Regions from separate parts of the Shewanella sp. SM32 genome, predicted to be linked through region 1. Evidence: predicted binding sites of a transcription regulator. Region 1 holds the regulator's gene; each other region holds the start of a gene.
What was found. The regulator sigma-54, encoded in region 1, starts transcription at its own class of promoters, with help from an activator protein. The targets are predictions, from matches to a motif close to GTTGGCACGNNNNTNGNNT.

Region 1 (4,646 bases):
GTCAATCCAAAATCGTTGAAAACCGTATGACAGCCCTTGGTGTTACCCATATTTACCAAGGCGTAGACAATAAGTTCGAGCCCTATGAAGCATTGCTCGCACTTTATGGTGTCACCCCAGAAGAAGTGGCTTATATCGGTGATGATATTGTCGATCTCCCCGTGATGAATGTCGTCGGTTTAGCGGTCAGTGTTGCTGACGGCCACCCCTATGTACGCCAACACGCCCATTTTGTGACTACGCTCAATGGTGGCCACGGTGCACTGCGTGAACTCACAGATCTGTTACTCCTAAGTCAAAATAAATTCACTTCGGCCCATGGAATGAGTATATGAGTCGTGTGACACTCGCGATTATCGCTTTTTTTGGAACCGCACTAGCGCTTTACTGGCAGGTCCAGAACAAACACAGCGGTGATTCCGATAACAGAGTAAAAGATCAAAATACCCCAGATTTCATCGTTGAAGATCTGCGCAGTGTTGAGTTCAATGAGCAAGGACTAGTGAATAGCCGTGTGACGGCGAAACACATGGAACATTATGATTCAACGAATCAAACTTTCTTTACTCAACCTGTTTATCTTGTTTATCCAGACCAAGGTAAAGCACAATGGCAACTCAGGGCAGATCAGGGCAAGCTAAACAAGGAAACTGGCAAGGTTGTATTAGAAAATAATGTTATTATCGATGCCATTAGCCCAGAAGAACCGATTCAGACCTTGTCCACCAGTTATCTGGAACTCGATCTCAACACTATGATAATGACCTCTGACCGTACCATTTACGTCACAGGGAAAGATTTTAATATTCAAGGCCAAGGCCTTTATGCCGACCTCAACGCGCAAGAAGTGCAATTGACCAGTCAGGTAGTAGGAACATATGAAGCAAAATAACGTATTACTTGCCAGCCTAATGCTAATTATGAGCATGAGTGCTTTCGCGAAAGTGGGCGACTTAAAGCAAGAAGTCAAAATTAAAGCTGTGAGCCAAACTGCGGATATCAAAAACAACCAGATCATCTTCTTTGGTCCGGTGGAAGTTACCCAAGGCTCAATAAAAATCCAAGCAAATGAACTGCGTGCATTTTCCGCTGAAGGTGAAAATAGCAAAACTTTAGTCGCCACAGGCAACCCTGCTACGTATAGCCAGATATTAGACGATGGCCGTCCTGCATCGGCGAGCGCGAAAGAAATTCGTTACGATATGGCAAGCCGCACCTTAACTCTGAAAGGTATGGCGTCATTAGATCAAGCGGGTAGCCAAGTTACAGGCAATTTAATCCGCTATAACATGATTCAACAGAAATTGATGGCCGAGAGTACTGGCAGTGGTGACGATCGCGTGATCACTATTATTCAGCCAGAAAACTATCAAGATGATGCTAAATCAGATGCTCCAGCGGATAAACCTGTAAAAAAGCAGGACTCTAAATGACCCAAATCACCTTAAGAGCACAAAATCTGGCAAAAAGTTACAAGAGTCGCCAAGTGGTTAAAGACGTCAGTCTGACGGTAAAAACCGGTCAAGTCGTTGGCCTACTCGGTCCAAACGGTGCCGGTAAAACCACGACCTTTTACATGGTTGTCGGGCTAGTGAAGAGCGATAAGGGGCATATCTTTATCGACGATGATGATTTAACCGCAGATCCTATGCATCTGCGTGCCCGCAAAGGCATAGGTTACTTACCGCAGGAAGCCAGTATCTTTCGTAAGCTAACTGTTCATGACAACATCATGGCCGTACTGCAAACTCGTAAAGAACTTAAAAACGAAGAACGAGAAGAAGAACTAGAACATCTGCTCGAAGAGTTTCATATCACCCACATCCGTGACAGCCAAGGCATGTCATTGTCGGGTGGCGAACGTCGTCGCGTCGAAATTGCGCGGGCTTTAGCCGCTAATCCTAAGTTCATTTTGCTCGATGAACCGTTTGCCGGCGTCGATCCTATTTCGGTTATCGACATCAAGAAGATTATCGAACAACTCAAAAGTCGCGGCCTTGGCGTACTGATCACAGACCATAATGTCCGCGAGACATTAGATGTATGTGAACATGCTTATATTGTGAGTCACGGAAACCTGATTGCCGAAGGAACTCCAGCAGAGATCTTAGACAATCAGCAAGTTAGGGCTGTGTACTTAGGTGAACAATTCAGGCTATAGTTAATCGAGCGAAGCCAATGGAGGCAATTTATACCGCCATTGGGCTTCACTCAAAATGATAATAAGCGACCTCATCCAACAATAATAACGTAGGGATCAGCGGTAACATGAAAGCGTCACTCCAGCTCAAACTGGGTCAACAGTTAACCATGACGCCACAACTACAACAGGCTATACGTCTGTTGCAACTGTCGTCATTAGAACTGCAGCAAGAGATCCAGCAAGCATTAGATTCTAATCCCCTTCTCGAGCTGGAAGAGGATCAATTCGACGCCACTAAAACCCCTGTAAACCAAACGCTATCCGATACGGATTTCAGTGAATCTAGCACTCTGCCACCAGAAAAAGACAGCTCCACCATAGATACGGCAGAGTCGCTAACCAAAGAATCCATGCCCGATGAGCTCCCCATGGACACCACATGGGATGAAGTGTTTACCGCCTCCCCAAACTCAGGCCCCGGCGGCAGTCGTGAAGACGATATGCCCTTCCAAGGCGAGACCAGTGAAGGTTTGTACGAACACTTAGAATGGCAAAAAAACCTCACGCCGTTTTCTGAAACCGATTTAGCCATTGCCACCGCCATTATTGATGCCATCGACGATCAGGGCTATCTCACCCAAAGCACTGAAGAAATTCTCGAAGCCATGGGCAATCCTGAAGTTGAGCTTGACGAAGTCGAAGCCGTACTCAAGCGTATTCAGCATTTTGATCCCATAGGCGTTGCCGCCCGCGATTTAAGTGAATGCCTGCTGATCCAACTGTCGCATTTCGCCGCTGATACTCCCAACCTAGAAAACGCCCGTATGCTGATCAAAGATCATTTAGATCTGATCGCCGCCCGTGATTTTAGGTTATTGATGCGTAAGACTAAATTAAAAGAAGATGAATTAAGGGATGGTATAGCACTTATCCAAACCCTCAATCCTCGCCCAGGTTTGTTGATCACGCCCAATAATGACGAATACGTTATCCCAGATGTGTCTGTGTCGAAGAAAAATGGCCGCTGGGTCGTTGAGCTTAATCCTGACTGCATGCCAAAAATCAATGTAAATCAACATTATGCTTCTATGGCACGCAGTACCAAAAACCAAGCCGATAGCCAATTTATTCGCGGCCATCTGCAAGAGGCTAAATGGTTTATTAAGAGCTTAGAAAGCCGTAACGATACTTTGCTTAAAGTTGCTAATTGCATAGTGCAATATCAGCAAGGTTTCTTTGAGTATGGTGAAGAAGCCATGAAGCCTATGGTGCTTAACGATATTGCCGAAGCGGTAGAAATGCATGAGTCCACCATCTCACGGGTCACAACTCAAAAATACATGCATACCCCTAAGGGACTTTTTGAACTAAAATACTTCTTCTCTAGCCACGTCGGTACTGACGATGGTGGTGAGTGCTCATCCACAGCAATCAGAGCCTTTATAAAGAAACTGGTGGCAGCGGAAAACCAGAAAAAACCATTAAGCGATAGTAAGATGGCACAACTTCTGGCAGAACAAGGGATCAACGTAGCCCGCAGAACCATTGCGAAGTACCGAGAGGCTATGCTTATTCCACCTTCTAATCAGCGTAAAAGTTTATAACCTACAGTGGATATCGGAGGACGTTTCTATGCAAATAAACCTAAGTGGACACCATGTCGAAATTACCGAATCGTTACGTGCATATGTAGAAGAAAAGTTTTCAAAACTTGAACGCCATTTCGAACAGATCAATAATGTGCACGTTGTGCTCAATGTTGAGAAAATGCAACAGATTGCCGAAGCGAGAATAAACCTCATAGGTGGTGAAGTTTTTGCTACTTCAGAGCATGCTGACATGTATGCCGCTATAGACGCCCTGATTGACAAGCTTGACCGTCAGGTTATTAAACACAAAGAGAAGTTAACAAAACACTAATAATGGAACTTTGTACCATACTGCGGCCGGAGTGCACTACCTGCGCCACTCCGGGCAGCAAGAAAAAGGTACTGGAACTCATCAGCGACTTAGTCGCTGCCCAGTACCCGACCCTCTCATCTCAAGAGATATTCGAAAGCCTAGTGGCGCGCGAAAAGATGGGGAGCACAGGTATAGGTAACGGCATCGCCATTCCACATGGTCGACTAGCCGATATAGATCAGCCCATTGCCATACTAATTAAGTGTGAAGAGCCGATAGCATTTGATGCTATCGATAAGCAACCTGTTGATATTTTATTTGCACTACTGGTGCCTGCAGACCAATGTCAGCAGCACTTAAGTACCTTGTCTTGCATGGCCGAAAAGCTGAGCGACAAGCAAATATTAAAGCAATTACGCAAGACGCATGATGAAACGGAACTCTATCAGGTAATCACTGGATGAAACTGGTCATAGTGTCGGGCCGCTCAGGCTCAGGCAAATCTGTCGCCCTTAGGGTACTCGAAGATCTCGGCTATTATTGTGTCGATAACCTTCCCTTGCCATTGATTGGCAGTTTGCTTGAGCAACTCAAAGGCAGA
Region 2 (4,646 bases), on a different contig from region 1:
AACTGACCTTAGGTGCTAAGTGCTTACGACGGGGGTAAACCGCCTGCAATGGCAGATGGTGGGTCAATTGCCAATCCTTCAGTAAAGGCACTAATGTCCCTTTGGCAATTTCATCTTCCATCAAATAACTCGCAAGATACACAACTCCAAGACCACTGATTGCAGCAGATTTTAATGCAGGCGCATTATCCACCCTGAAATTACCCGATACGCCAATTTCACAGTAGTCATCACCCTTCTTAAATTGCCACATGCTGTGCTCGTGCCACTCGCCTTGATAGACCAAACAGTTGTGGTCAACTAACTGCTCAGGTCGAGTTGGCTCGCCATGTTGAGCAATATAGCCAGGCGAAGCAACTAACAGGAATTGGCACTTCATCAGAGGTCTAGCAACCATGCCAAGTGGTAATTGCTCAGACATAGTTAACAGTAAGTCTAAGCCTTCGCTCACGACATCCACTTTATGGTCCAGTAAGCTCACTTGTAGCTCAAGCTCAGGATGTTTTGCCATAAAAGATGGCAACGCAGGAATGATATGCATCACCCCAAAGGATTGGGAAATCCCCACCTTGAGCACGCCGCGGGTCGCATCATTTAAGTTATGCACGCTGGCTATCGCTTGTTCAGCGTCACGCAGCAGTTCTTCACCTTGCAGATACAGCAAATGCCCTGCTTCAGTCAGGCTTAAGCTGCGGGTGGTACGTTGAATTAATTGAACACCAAGTCTATGTTCAAGATCGGCGACTTGTGTACTGACCTTAGACTTAGAGATCCCAAGCCTTCTTGCGGCGGCACTAAAACTACCTGCTCTGGCCACATGAGTAAAAATCGCAATAGGTTCTAACAGTTCTAACATGGAAGTCGCCTTAAGCTGTTTACGACAATGATATTAACTTTCGGTGAGCAGCTATGGTTAGCGTAATCATCGCTTAAAAATAACCATAGCATTGATATCTCGCATCAAAATGATATAACGCAGAGATTTAGACCGAAAAAGTCCACTAAAGTAGGGGGTTATATCTGACTGATATGCCAGCTTTTAATTATATTTTAAGAGTATACCAAATATTCGTCTCTAGACTGTAACATTCCGAACTAAATCGCTGCAAGCCTAGCCTATAAGCCACATCAACTTAGCCATAAGGGTTGTCGCCACGATTAAACAGTAGTCAATAAAAAAGCCCCTAGTCGATAAATTGACTAGGGGCGTAGCATTCAAGTTTGACTCATGCACAAGGAGATAGAAGTTATTACAGTTAAAACTAAGGGCTATTCGCAAGGATTATTTACAAGAACTATTTGCAAGAACTATTCACGCAGTTCCTTGGTTGAGTTTTGTGTCAACACATAAGGCGCGAGTTCTGGTACTTCTTGGCGCAATTGATTTTCAAGCACTAACAGATTTTCAAATCGGTCGCACAAACGGTCAGCCCTAGCTTCTAATCCCTTAGATTGGCTCTCAATTTGTTGCTCAATATCTTGGCCTAAATTGTCCATTTTTTTGGAGAAGGTATCCATCTTGGCTTCAAAATTTTCACCGCCACCAGACATGATTTGGCCACCTAAGTTCATCATAATTGCGCCAATTGAATTCTGGACAATTTGTTCCATTTCCTGCTCGAATTCATCGTTAAATGTACTTTGCATCGAGTCTTCAGTCGCCCCTAAATAGAAGCTATCACCATTCTTGTAAGCCACTGAATCAACACGCTTTTGAATGCCAGCCATCATTTCATCAAATTTTGCACCAGCAGCATCACCCATTAAAGGTGTTAAGGCCATACCAACAGCTTTGGAAGCAAGAGATACTGCCTCATTCACCAGTTCAATCACTTCTGGCACTTGAGTCGAAACTTCATCGGCATATTGAGTAACCAATTTTTTCTGCTTGTCGGTTAAGTTAACTTGCTTACCTTCCACAAATAACTTGTCAACTTCGATACGATACTTTTCTGTGCCCTTCTCGCTCATGACCAATTTTTTAGGCTCGACCATAACGTCATAATTTAAGGAGACTTCACAGCGCTCATCTATTTTTGGCTCTGTTTGTGCTTGCGCCAGCTGTACGCTAGATGCTCCTAAAATCACGCCAGATAATGCAAATCCAGTTAATAACTTATTTAATTTCATTTTTGTTCGTCCTTTAATCTGAATAATTCGATAAACCTAAACTACTGAATAGCTTATAGCAGGAGACATGCCAACTTTATAACGATATGATTATGTTGGATTTTTAAAGTTAGCACTAAAAGGTCATTAGCGAAATTCGCTAACATTTAGTCTGATAGTGCTAATAAAAAACGAGAGATAAGACTAGAAAATAGAACGACCGAGACGCTGACTGAGATGCTCAAGCATCGCTGTGCCCGCAAGTGAGTTGCCATTATTATCGAGTTCTGGCGACCATACACAAATCGACAGTTCTCCAGGGATCACGGCAATAATACCGCCGCCGACGCCACTTTTACCTGGCATACCAACACGATAAGCAAACTCACCAGCACCATCATATAAGCCTGAGGTTGCCAACAGAGCGTTAAGTTGCCGAGTTTGCACTTGAGAAATAAGCTCAGTCCCTGTGATACTTTTGCCGCGATTAGCCAAATACAACATGGCCTTAGACAAGTCAGCACAATTCATCTTCAAGGCGCAATAATGAAAATAGGTGCGCAGCACAGTATCAACATCACCTTGAAAATTACCAAAGGACTTCATCAAATAAGCGATAGCCGCATTGCGCGCACTATGCTGATATTCTGAATCTGCTACTTGTTTATCGAAACACACTTTATCGTTTTGGCTTAATTGCCTGACTAACTCAAGCATTCTGTGTTTAGGTGCACCTAAACGACTCTGCAATAAGTCAGCAATCACTAACGCGCCAGCATTGATAAATGGGTTGCGCGGCTTGCCACGTTCTAACTCGACTTGTACTAAAGAGTTGAATGAATGGCCCGAAGGTTCTTTGCCAACACGGCTCCAGATTTCGGCTTCTTCATATAAAGTTAATGCTAAGGTTAAGCTGAAAACTTTGGAGATACTTTGAATCGAAAACGGCTCAAGGTAATCGCCCGCACCTAAGGTTTCGCCATCAACGGTTGTGACGGCAATGCCTAATTTGCCAGCATCAACGCTGGCCAGTGCGGGGATATAATTTGCAACCTTTCCTTGGCCGAGCAAGGGTCGAACTTTCTCGACCACTTCCTCAAGTAATGCCAACTCGGGCATTAACCCCACCAAATGTCGTACAGTTCGCTAACTTCAACCTGAGACACTTTTTGGGTCGCCCAGAATGCCTTAACTGCAGCAATATCTTCTTCGGTACATTTACCAATCGTTTGGGTGGCGATAATGCCTTCCCATTCGATGTGGCCGCCGCCATGGAAACCTAATTTACGGGTTTCGATCACTTCATCGATGAATTTATCTACAGTTGCATCGATATCGGCTTCAGATACTGATGCATCAAAAGTCCAAGCCATATCGAAACCTAACTCTTGGAATTCATCAACGCGCATTTTCTTACGTAAACGACGGCTACGATTAGTTGCCATAGTGATTTTCCCTTTTGTGTTTAAAATTAGCTAAAATTGAGTTCGTGATTAAGCGATACGCTCAAACATCAGATCCCATACACCGTGACCCAGTCTATGGCCGCGGGCTTCAAACTTTGTCAATGGACGATGATCAGGACGCGGCACCACACTGCCGTCGGCCGACTGGTTTTGATAACCCGGAGCGACTTGCATCACCTCTAACATATGCTCGCTGTACCCTTCCCAGTCAGTGGCCATATGGAACACACCGCCAATTTTTAGCTTGCGACGAATAAGTTCGGCAAATTCAGCTTGTACGATGCGGCGTTTATGGTGACGTTTTTTATGCCAAGGATCTGGGAAGAACAATTGCACTCGGGCTAATGAACCGTCAGCAATCGCATGTTCTAATACCTCCATGGCATCGTGATGATACACACGTAAATTAGTCACACCAGCAATGGCGGCATCACTGAGGCAAGAGCCTACACCCGGTTTATGTACTTCAATACCAATGAAATTTTGCTCTGGTGCATCTTTAGCCATTTGTACTAAAGAGGCGCCCATGCCAAAGCCAATTTCCAGCACAGTATCAGCTTCACGACCAAAAACGTCGCTTAGTACCAATGGCACTGGGCTGTAATCTAAACCCATTGTTGGCCACTGGCTTTCAATAGCGTGTGCTTGGCCTTTGGTTAGGCGACCTTCTCTCAGGACAAAGCTTCTGATCTTGCGCAGATACTTGCCTTCTTCATTAAATTCAGCGGTAGTGACTTCGCTCATTTTTGCCTCGTCTAGTGGACAACACCATCATAAAAGAAGGGCATTATCCAAAGTTCAACATACAGTGCAAGCACTAATGGGGCGAAAGTATACCAAGATTATTTAAGAGTGCGAATTTAGCAGCGATTTTTAGCTTTAGAGCCCTTGCCAACTTATCTTTGACGCTTGTCTAAGAAGATAACTGCCGCTACACTGCGCCGATGAAATCTACAGCCTCCTTCGCTACACGTATCGTCTCTTGGTACGACAATCACGGTCGTAAAACCCTCCCTTGGCAGCAAGATAAAACCCCATATCGCGTATGGGTTTCTGAAATCATGCTGCAAC
Region 3 (4,646 bases), on a different contig from region 1:
AATTAGAGGCAGAATCAGATGCAAAATCGCCAACATCAACTGCTGAATAGGCTTAATCATCATCAGGGTAAGGTGCCGCCATTTCGCGCAGTGGCCAGTGGTCAACTGGTGCGTGTTGTCGGCTTAACCTTAGAAGCAAGCGGTTGCCGTGCGCCTGTGGGCAGTTTATGTTCGATTGAAACCATGGTGGGCGAGTTAATCGCCGAGGTGGTCGGGTTTGATGGCGAACTATTATATTTAATGCCCATTGAAGAATTGCGTGGTGTATTGCCTGGTGCGCGGGTTGTGCCTTTGGGGGAACAAACTGGACTCAATGTTGGTTTATCCCTGCTAGGACGCGTACTCGATGGTAACGGCGTGCCTTTAGATGGTTTAGGCGCGTTGCAAACCGACCAACAAGCGCCAAGACATAGCGCTGCCATTAATCCTTTATCTCGCCGTGCCATTACTGAACCGCTGGACGTTGGCGTTCGCGCTATCAACGCTATGCTGACCGTGGGCAAAGGCCAACGTATGGGCTTGTTTGCGGGCTCAGGTGTCGGTAAGAGTGTGCTCTTAGGTATGATGACTCGCGGTACTACCGCCGACATTATTGTGGTTGGGCTAGTGGGTGAACGGGGCCGGGAAGTGAAAGAGTTTATTGAGGAAATTCTTGGTGAGAAAGGTCGAGCGCGTTCGGTCGTCGTTGCTGCGCCTGCGGATACATCGCCTTTGATGCGCCTTCGCGCCTGTGAAACCTCGACTCGTATTGCCGAATACTTCCGCGATTTAGGCTATAACGTTTTATTGCTTATGGACAGTTTAACGCGCTACGCCCAAGCGCAGCGTGAAATTGCTTTGGCTGTGGGTGAACCGCCTGCGACTAAAGGTTATCCGCCTTCTGTGTTTGCAAAATTGCCACGTTTAGTTGAGCGCGCCGGAAACGGTGGCCCTGGGCAAGGTTCAATTACGGCATTTTATACTGTGTTGACGGAAGGAGACGATCAACAGGATCCCATTGCCGATGCTTCGCGGGCGATCCTTGATGGTCACATTGTCTTGTCACGTTCGCTTGCGGATTCGGGGCACTATCCTGCGATTGATATTGAAGCTTCTATTAGCCGAGTCGCGCCTATGGTGATTTCCAATGAACATTTGGAGGCGATGCGCCGCGTGAAACAAACCTATTCTTTGTATCAGCAAAATCGAGATTTGATTTCTATTGGGGCCTATGCCCAAGGAAGCGATCCTCGCATTGATAATGCGATACGACTGCAGCCAGCAATGAATGCCTTTTTGCGACAAACCATGCGTGATGCATTTAGCTTTGCCGATAGCCAAGTCATGCTTGGGCAACTTGCTGCACAGTGCAAATAATGGCGTCATCGAATTAATCGAGGTCTAGTATGGCTAATGCCGATCCCTTGTTGTTAGTGTTAAAGCTTGCCAATGATGCCGAAGAACAAGCGGCGTTATTGTTAAAATCGGCGCAGTTAGAGTGTCAAAAACGGTTGAATCAACTCAGTGCTCTGAATAACTATCGCTTAGAATACATGAAGCAAATGCAATCCCAGCAAGGTCAAGCCATCAGTGCTAGTCACTATCACCAGTTTCACCGTTTTATTCGTCAGATCGATGACGCAATTATCCAGCAAAATCGCGTCGTAGCCGACGGTGAAAAGCAAAAAGAATATCGACAACAACATTGGTTGGAAAAGCAAAAAAAACGTAAGGCAGTAGAATTACTCTTAGCCAGTAAAGAGAAGAAGCGTCAAGTGGTTGAACAAAAAAGGGAGCAAAAAATGACCGATGAATTTGCTTCCCAGCAATTTTATCGCCGTCATCAACGTTAGTGAAATGATAGGCATCTTTACTGCTCGCGAGCCGGATAGGCTCTTTAGTTTTTTGTATTGATGGCATAAGCATCAATTTGACACCTCCCAGAGTTAATTCTTTTCGATATGCTGTCGTAAAACCTGATGTTTTGGCATCTTATTTGCTTTGATTTAGTCCATGACCCTGCAACCGCAGTGTTTAATTGACGTTTCTACCTAGCCATTTTCTTTTTTTGCTGGGTGATGTTTGGGAGCACTTATGCAACAAATGACCAATATCCTGTTAAGTAAAACAGGCAACTCTGCGGCCAATTCCGCTAAGACATCTTCCCAAGAGTCTAATAATGAAGACTTTTCATCTACACTTGCGTCAGTCACCGCTAGCTCATTTTCTATTTCTGCGTCTAAAAAAACCATTGCTAACACTGATGATACTGTGCAGGTTACCTCTGCGGATAAAGTAAAAGATGACGATATATCAACTGATGACGCCGACGTAAATCTCATTTTTGCCCAAATTAGCATGGCAAATGATATGAAGAAAACGGCATCAGATGGAGATAGTTTGCCGCTAGCATTTTTAAATGCTGAAGAAGATATAACTGGTGAAGAAAATATTGATACTTCATCAGCGTTATTAATCGGCTCAGCATTGGCATCTACTGTTTCTGCTGAGATTGAACTGGCATCAGATATAGATGCCGATGACGCGGGTTTTTCTGCTGAATTACAAAAGTTAGTTTCTACTAGCCCAGATATGGCAGCAATTTCAATCGCAGATGACGTGAAACCATCTTCTTTGACTGATAAGTCACTCGTACAAATTCTCCCCATAGACCCAAATATACTTGAAGTGTCAGCGGATAGTGATGCTGTGATTGATCCAAATTTGACCGATGACGCTTCAGAATTACCTTTAGAAGACACTGAGCTTGTCTCTGCCACTGAAGTCGGGGTGAGTATAGATGAGTCTTTAGTTGAGAATGAGGTCACACTTAATGCTGTGATTAATCAAGCGGGCTTAGCGAACAGTGCAACGATAAAGTCGGCAACCAACACTGCGGCAAAAGCAACGACTAGTAGCTCGACAGTGAATAGTCCCAATACGGCTAATATCGCGACCTCGGGAAATACTTTCGACCTGAATACCTTAGGCTCTTCAACTTCATCTGAACCATTAGATACAACATCTGTAACAGAAAGTGATCTTGATGGGAGTCCCAATTCCGATTTGGCTGCTAACCTATTACTGAAAGATGCTAAATTAACGGTTGCGATGGATATTCCCAGAGACGAAAGTTTTATGGATGATAGTAATACTTTCTCAGAACTTAAGTCGACATCATCCATACAGACACTCTCGATGTCACAATTAAATCGCCAAGAAACCATGCAAGTTCAGCTGTCATTGCGTCAAGGAGTAGAACAGCAAAACCAAATGCAGGAGATGATCCAACGATTTTCACCTGTAATGAAGCAGCAATTGATTACTATGGTGAGTCAAGGCATCCAACATGCGGAAATCCGGCTCGATCCCCCTGAGCTTGGGCATATGTTGGTAAAGATCCAAGTGCATGGCGACCAAACCCAAGTACAGTTCCATGTTACTCAGCCGCAAACGCGTGATCTGGTTGAACAAGCTATGCCAAGATTACGTGAGTTATTGCAAGAGCAAGGGATGCAGTTGGCTGACAGCCATGTTTCTCAAGGCGATCAAGGTGAGCGTCGGGAAGGTAGTTTCGGTGATGGCGGCAGTTCAAATGCGGCTGATATGGATGAAATCTCGGCAGAAGAGTTACATTTAGGTTTAAATCAAGCGATTAGTGTAACTTCAGGTATAGATTATTACGCTTAAGCAGGTAACCTATAGCAATGACTGACATAATTACGTTTCAAATAAAACTGTAATGAGTTTCCGCCTAAATTAAAGAGAATAGTGATGGCTAAGGAAGAATCGTTAGAACTTGAAAGTACTGAAGAGCCTAAGAGTAAGAAGAAACTATTTATTTTTGCTGGTGTAGGCGTTTTAGTCGCGCTGTTAATCGGTGGCGGTGTCTGGTTCTTTATGGGAAGCAGTACCGAAGAGGTTCCCGCCGTAGCAGCAGATAGTGCTGTTCAGGCTGAAGTACCAGCATCAGGAGAAGTAGCTACCGCATCATACGTGCCTATGCCACGTCCTTTTTTATTCAACTTACCAGGGCCTGATAGGGCTCGTTTAGTTGAGATTAAAGTGCAGCTTATGGTGCGTGGTACCGATGATGATGTGCTAACACAAAAACATATTCCGCTGATTGAAGATGCGCTTTTAACGACCTTTAGTGGTGCAGATGTGCAAAAGCTCAGCACGCAAGCGGGGAAAGATGAGTTACGGCAGTTAGCACTTTTGAGTGTGCAAAATACTCTACAGTCAGTAACTGGGCGTAAGGTTGTCGAGAAAGTACTATTTACCGGTTTTGTAATGCAATAATCCTTTAACTTCAGCACCAAAAGAGGCGAAGGCAATATAGTGAGTGATTTATTAAGCCAAGACGAAATTGATGCGCTATTGCACGGGGTTGATGACGTTGATGATGACGAAATTGACGCTGTTGGAGAAGATGCCCGTTCCTACGATTTCTCTTCCCAAGATCGAATAGTTCGTGGGCGTATGCCGACGCTGGAAATCGTGAATGAGCGTTTTGCGCGCCATTTGCGCATCAGCATGTTTAATATGATGCGCCGAGCGGCCGAAGTGTCGATCAACGGTGTACAGATGCTCAAGTTTGGTGAGTACGTACATACGCTTTTTGTTCCAACTAGCTTGAATATGGTGCGTTTTAGCCCACTCAAAGG
Region 4 (4,646 bases), on a different contig from region 1:
AAACAGTTAACTGTCAGATCGTTTGAGCGAGCGTGAATACCAACCACTTGGCCTTCGTATACTTCAGCGGCATGGCCGATAAAGAGACGACCGCGATCTTGTAGACCGAACAGTGCGAAGGTCAATGCCTTACCCGTTGCGTTAGAGATCAATACGCCGTTAGCGCGTTGACCGATATCGCCACCTTTATGTGGACCGTAATGGTCGAATGAGTGATAAATTAGACCAGTACCAGAAGTCGCAGTCATAAACTCAGTTTGGAAACCGATTAAACCACGGCTTGGGATGATGAAGTCGATACGTACACGACCTTTACCATCAAGCTGCATGTCTTTCATTTCAGCTTTACGGGTACCTAATTTCTCGATTACTGTGCCTTGATCTTCTTCTTCAACGTCAACAGTCAAGGTTTCAAATGGTTCACACAGTTCACCGTCGATAGTTTTCAGAATAACTTCTGGACGTGATACGGCTAACTCGTAACCTTCACGACGCATGTTTTCAATCAAGATTGATAAATGCAATTCACCACGGCCAGATACACGGAAGCGATCTGGACTTTCTGTTTCTTCAACACGCAGTGCCACGTTGTGGACTAATTCTGTTTGCAGACGCTCCAGAATGTTACGTGAAGTCACATACTTACCTTCTTTACCTGCAAAAGGTGAAGTATTAACTTGGAAAGTCATGGTCAGAGTAGGTTCATCAACAGTCAAAGGTGGCATAGCTTCTACTGCACCAACGGCACAGATAGTGTCAGAAATTTTCAGCTCGCCTAAACCAGTGATAGCAACGATGTCGCCAGCGTTAGCAATTTCAACTTCAGTACGGTCTAGACCCATGTAACCTAATACTTGGCCCATTTTACCGTTACGAGTTTTGCCATCAGCGCCAATAATAGTCACTTGTTGGTTAGTTTTAACGCTACCACGCTTGATGCGGCCGATACCGATAACACCCACGTATGAGTTGTAGTCGATTTGCGAAATTTGCATCTGGAACGCGCCTTCGGCGTCAGCATCTGGGAAAGATACTTTTTCAACGATAGTTTGGAACAGCGGCGTCATATCATCGCTCGCTACATCCGGATCTAAAGTTGCAAAACCGTTTAACGCAGAAGCGTAAACGATCGGGAAATCTAACTGCTCGTCAGTTGCACCTAAGTTATCGAACAGGTCGAATACTTGGTCAATAACCCAATCTGGGCGTGCACCTGGACGGTCAATTTTGTTGATAACAACGATTGGCTTTAAGCCTTGAGCAAACGCTTTCTTCGTTACGAAGCGAGTTTGTGGCATTGGACCGTCAACGGCATCAACTAGCAATAATACTGAGTCAACCATAGACAGAACACGCTCAACCTCACCACCGAAATCGGCGTGGCCTGGGGTATCAACGATGTTAATACGGTAGTCGTTCCACTTGATGGCAGTATTCTTTGCCAGAATCGTGATCCCACGTTCCTTTTCAAGATCGTTGGAGTCCATCACCCGCTCAGTGGCTTCTCCTCGGGTTGCAAGGGTGCCTGACTGTGACAGCAACTTGTCTACCAGGGTCGTTTTGCCATGGTCAACGTGTGCAATAATGGCGATGTTACGTAAATTCTCTAGCACGGATAAACCTCTTACCATCAAACAAAAATAGGGATATTTCAGTAATTCGTTATGGTGATCTAGCTCGATCTACCACAATAAAAAGCGTGCCATTCTACTCCAGAGCGGCCTTGGCGCACAGGATTATTTTTGAACACTTATAAAACAATCCGCCAATCCTTGGGTAATTTCCGCCAATCATCCACTGAGTGAAATCCTCTGTAGCCAGAGTTAACGCTCTGTTTAATTGCCATATTCATAGGAAAAATCCGAGTTAAGCAGCTGAATTTGCTATTTTTCGTATTCAATGTTAGCACTGCTAATGTCGATTTAAGCATCAGCAAAATCGACTTAGACACAGAGAAATTACCACGTGAACACACTGCAATAAATTCTGCGGCACACTTAATCTAACGTTCATGTTGGCGTTTACACCCGATGGCATTAAGACTCACTTCATTGTCACGGGATACCTTTTACGCATCACTGATTTCACTTGGCCTGTGAACAGCAAAGACATTTCGCACATGAGAACGAACTCTTTCCTAATAATATGATAATAAACCACTATTGGATTGATAATGCGTGGCATAGTTGGACAGACTAGCGTGGTTTTATGACAATTATGCGGCGGTTATGCGGTGGTAAATAGTCCCGTGCAGTGCTGCAAGTATGTGCGAGCTTCACAGAGGCGGTACTTACTGAGATAGTGAAAGCCAAAGCATTATTGCCATCTCAGTGCCATATAAGCGGTGCATGTTATCGCTGTGCATCCCAGCTTAAGGTTTGCATGAATCAATTCAGTGCGCACCAAAATGGAGTAATGCACCAAAATGCCACAGACAAAAGCACTATTATGGTGCACACGCGAATCCAATTAAGTGCAGCAAAGATTTTAAACCATGTTAATCAGTAAGTTAAATTATTGGCATGGATATCGCTATATAGCTCGTAAGTTTGGCTCAAGATAAATCACTTGAGTTAAAAGATTATAGAAGGGGCATCCCTTTACCCTACCGGAGGCTTGAGAATGTCAGTTGAATCAGTTTTAAAGCAACTTGAAGAATTAGAAGTTAAGTTCGTTGATTTACGTTTTACCGACACTAAAGGTAAAGAGCAGCACGTATCTATTCCTTCTCATCAGGTAGATGCTGATTTCTTCGAAGACGGCAAAATGTTTGACGGTTCTTCTATCGCAGGTTGGAAGGGCATTAACGAATCAGACATGGTACTGATGCCAGATCCAACGACATTCGTACTGGATCCTTTCACCGAAGAAACCACAGCGCTGATCCGTTGTGACATTCTTGAACCCGGCACTATGACAGGTTACGACCGTGACCCACGTTCAATTGCTAAAAAAGCAGAAGCTTACCTGATCTCTACTGGTATCGCTGATACTGTATTGATTGGACCAGAACCAGAATTCTTCCTATTTGACGATGTCCGTTTCGGTACTGACATGTCAGGTTGTTTCGTTAAGATCGACGCTAAAGAAGCGGCTTGGAACTCAGGCACTAGCTACGAAGGCGGCAACACAGGTCACCGTCCATTTGTTAAAGGCGGTTACTTCCCAGTTGCACCGGTTGACTCATCACAAGATCTACGTAGCGCTATGTGTTTAGTGCTCGAAGAAATGGGCCAAGTGGTTGAAGCGCATCACCACGAAGTGGCGACTGCAGGTCAAAACGAAATCGCCACTCGCTTCAACACCTTGACTAAGAAAGCGGATGAAATCCAAATTCTGAAGTACGTAGTGCACAACATGGCACACGCTTATGGCAAGACTGCGACTTTCATGCCTAAACCCATCGTTGGTGACAACGGTAGCGGCATGCACGTTCACCAATCTCTGGCGAAAGACGGTGTTAACTTGTTCGCTGGCGACAAATACGCAGGTTTAAGTGAAACGGCGCTGTACTACATTGGTGGTATCATCAAGCACGCTCGCGCGCTGAACGCTTTCACTAACCCAAGCACTAACTCTTACAAGCGTTTAGTGCCACACTTTGAAGCACCTGTTATGTTGGCCTACTCTGCACGTAACCGCTCTGCATCAATCCGTATTCCAGTGGTACCAAGCCCTAAAGGCCGTCGTATCGAAGCACGTTTCCCTGATCCACATGCAAACCCATACTTAGGTTTCGCAGCGCTGCTGATGGCAGGCCTTGACGGTATCCAAAACAAGATCCACCCAGGTGAAGCGATGGACAAAGATCTATACGATCTGCCTCCAGAAGAAGCGGCTGAAATCCCACAAGTGGCAACGTCATTAGAAAACGCCCTTGAAAATCTGCAAGCTGACCATGAGTTCCTGACTAAAGGCGGCGTGTTCAGTGAAGATTTCATCCAATCTTATATCGTACTGAAAACAGCAGAAGCTGAGCGCGTAGCACGTACAACTCACCCACTTGAGTTTGAAATGTACTACAGCCTGTAATGGCTAGCGCTATACAACCAGCTCGCTTTATGTAATTGATACAGAAAATATAAAAGCCTCGATAGCAACGCTATCGAGGCTTTTTGTATTTTGAAGGTATATACAACTTTTATTCTGATTCAATCATCGCGTTGTTCTCTAAATAGGCATCATCGCCAACCACTCTTTTATCATTCAGAGAAGGCACGCCAGACACCGCGGCAACAGCAACAATAGAAATAGATGGTTAAAAAACGATCTAAACTAAACATGGATGCAGCAGAAAAACCACCTATATAGTCGGAAGTTAACTACCGCGCCATTATTGTTAAGTGTCCACGCTTTATTCAACTAGGCTGTTTATTGTCAGGGGCAAAATCTGCCAGTTGGGCAGGTTCGCCTGACTCAAATGACGCAAATGGTACGCCATCTAACACGCGCTCATTTTTAAATACACGGATTTCAGAATCAGGTAACTGCGTCATCAGCAATGACAAGATAATATGCATCTTATCCAATGGGCAATGAAGGCGAATACTTGCACGTAAGCCCATTGTTCGTATATCCGATTGGCAGGCAATAAATGGACGATTCCGCGTTACCTTAATCAAATGACGATGCCCATTTTTTATAGG

Region 2: L5M10_RS10410 (YggN family protein) is a predicted target of sigma-54. The motif match lies at 2,187-2,205, and genes of this name have one in related genera.
Region 3: L5M10_RS07310 (flagellar hook-length control protein FliK) is a predicted target of sigma-54. The motif match lies at 1,963-1,981, and genes of this name have one in related genera.
Region 4: glnA (glutamate--ammonia ligase) is a predicted target of sigma-54. The motif match lies at 2,517-2,535, and genes of this name have one in related genera.

Annotation. Positions count from the first base shown of each region.
Region 1 covers NZ_JAKKRO010000024.1:48,565-53,210, forward strand. The annotation lists gene kdsC (3-deoxy-manno-octulosonate-8-phosphatase KdsC) at 1-335, shown strand, start outside; gene lptC (LPS export ABC transporter periplasmic protein LptC) at 332-892, shown strand; gene lptA (lipopolysaccharide transport periplasmic protein LptA) at 879-1,433, shown strand; gene lptB (LPS export ABC transporter ATP-binding protein) at 1,430-2,161, shown strand; gene L5M10_RS11765 (RNA polymerase factor sigma-54) at 2,269-3,747, shown strand; gene hpf (ribosome hibernation promoting factor) at 3,776-4,063, shown strand; gene ptsN (PTS IIA-like nitrogen regulatory protein PtsN) at 4,066-4,509, shown strand; gene rapZ (RNase adapter RapZ) at 4,506-4,646, shown strand, end outside.
Region 2 covers NZ_JAKKRO010000020.1:45,820-50,465, forward strand. The annotation lists gene L5M10_RS10405 (LysR family transcriptional regulator) at 1-856, opposite strand, end outside; gene L5M10_RS10410 (YggN family protein) at 1,309-2,130, opposite strand; gene glsB (glutaminase B) at 2,314-3,228, opposite strand; gene L5M10_RS10420 (YggL family protein) at 3,228-3,554, opposite strand; gene trmB (tRNA (guanosine(46)-N7)-methyltransferase TrmB) at 3,603-4,319, opposite strand; gene mutY (A/G-specific adenine glycosylase) at 4,520-4,646, shown strand, end outside.
Region 3 covers NZ_JAKKRO010000013.1:12,249-16,894, forward strand. The annotation lists gene fliH (flagellar assembly protein FliH) at 1-50, shown strand, start outside; gene fliI (flagellar protein export ATPase FliI) at 19-1,356, shown strand; gene fliJ (flagellar export protein FliJ) at 1,386-1,832, shown strand; gene L5M10_RS07310 (flagellar hook-length control protein FliK) at 2,074-3,669, shown strand; gene fliL (flagellar basal body-associated protein FliL) at 3,754-4,281, shown strand; gene fliM (flagellar motor switch protein FliM) at 4,321-4,646, shown strand, end outside.
Region 4 covers NZ_JAKKRO010000007.1:57,397-62,042, reverse strand. The annotation lists gene typA (translational GTPase TypA) at 1-1,613, opposite strand, end outside; gene glnA (glutamate--ammonia ligase) at 2,623-4,032, shown strand; gene L5M10_RS04605 (hypothetical protein) at 4,359-4,646, opposite strand, start outside.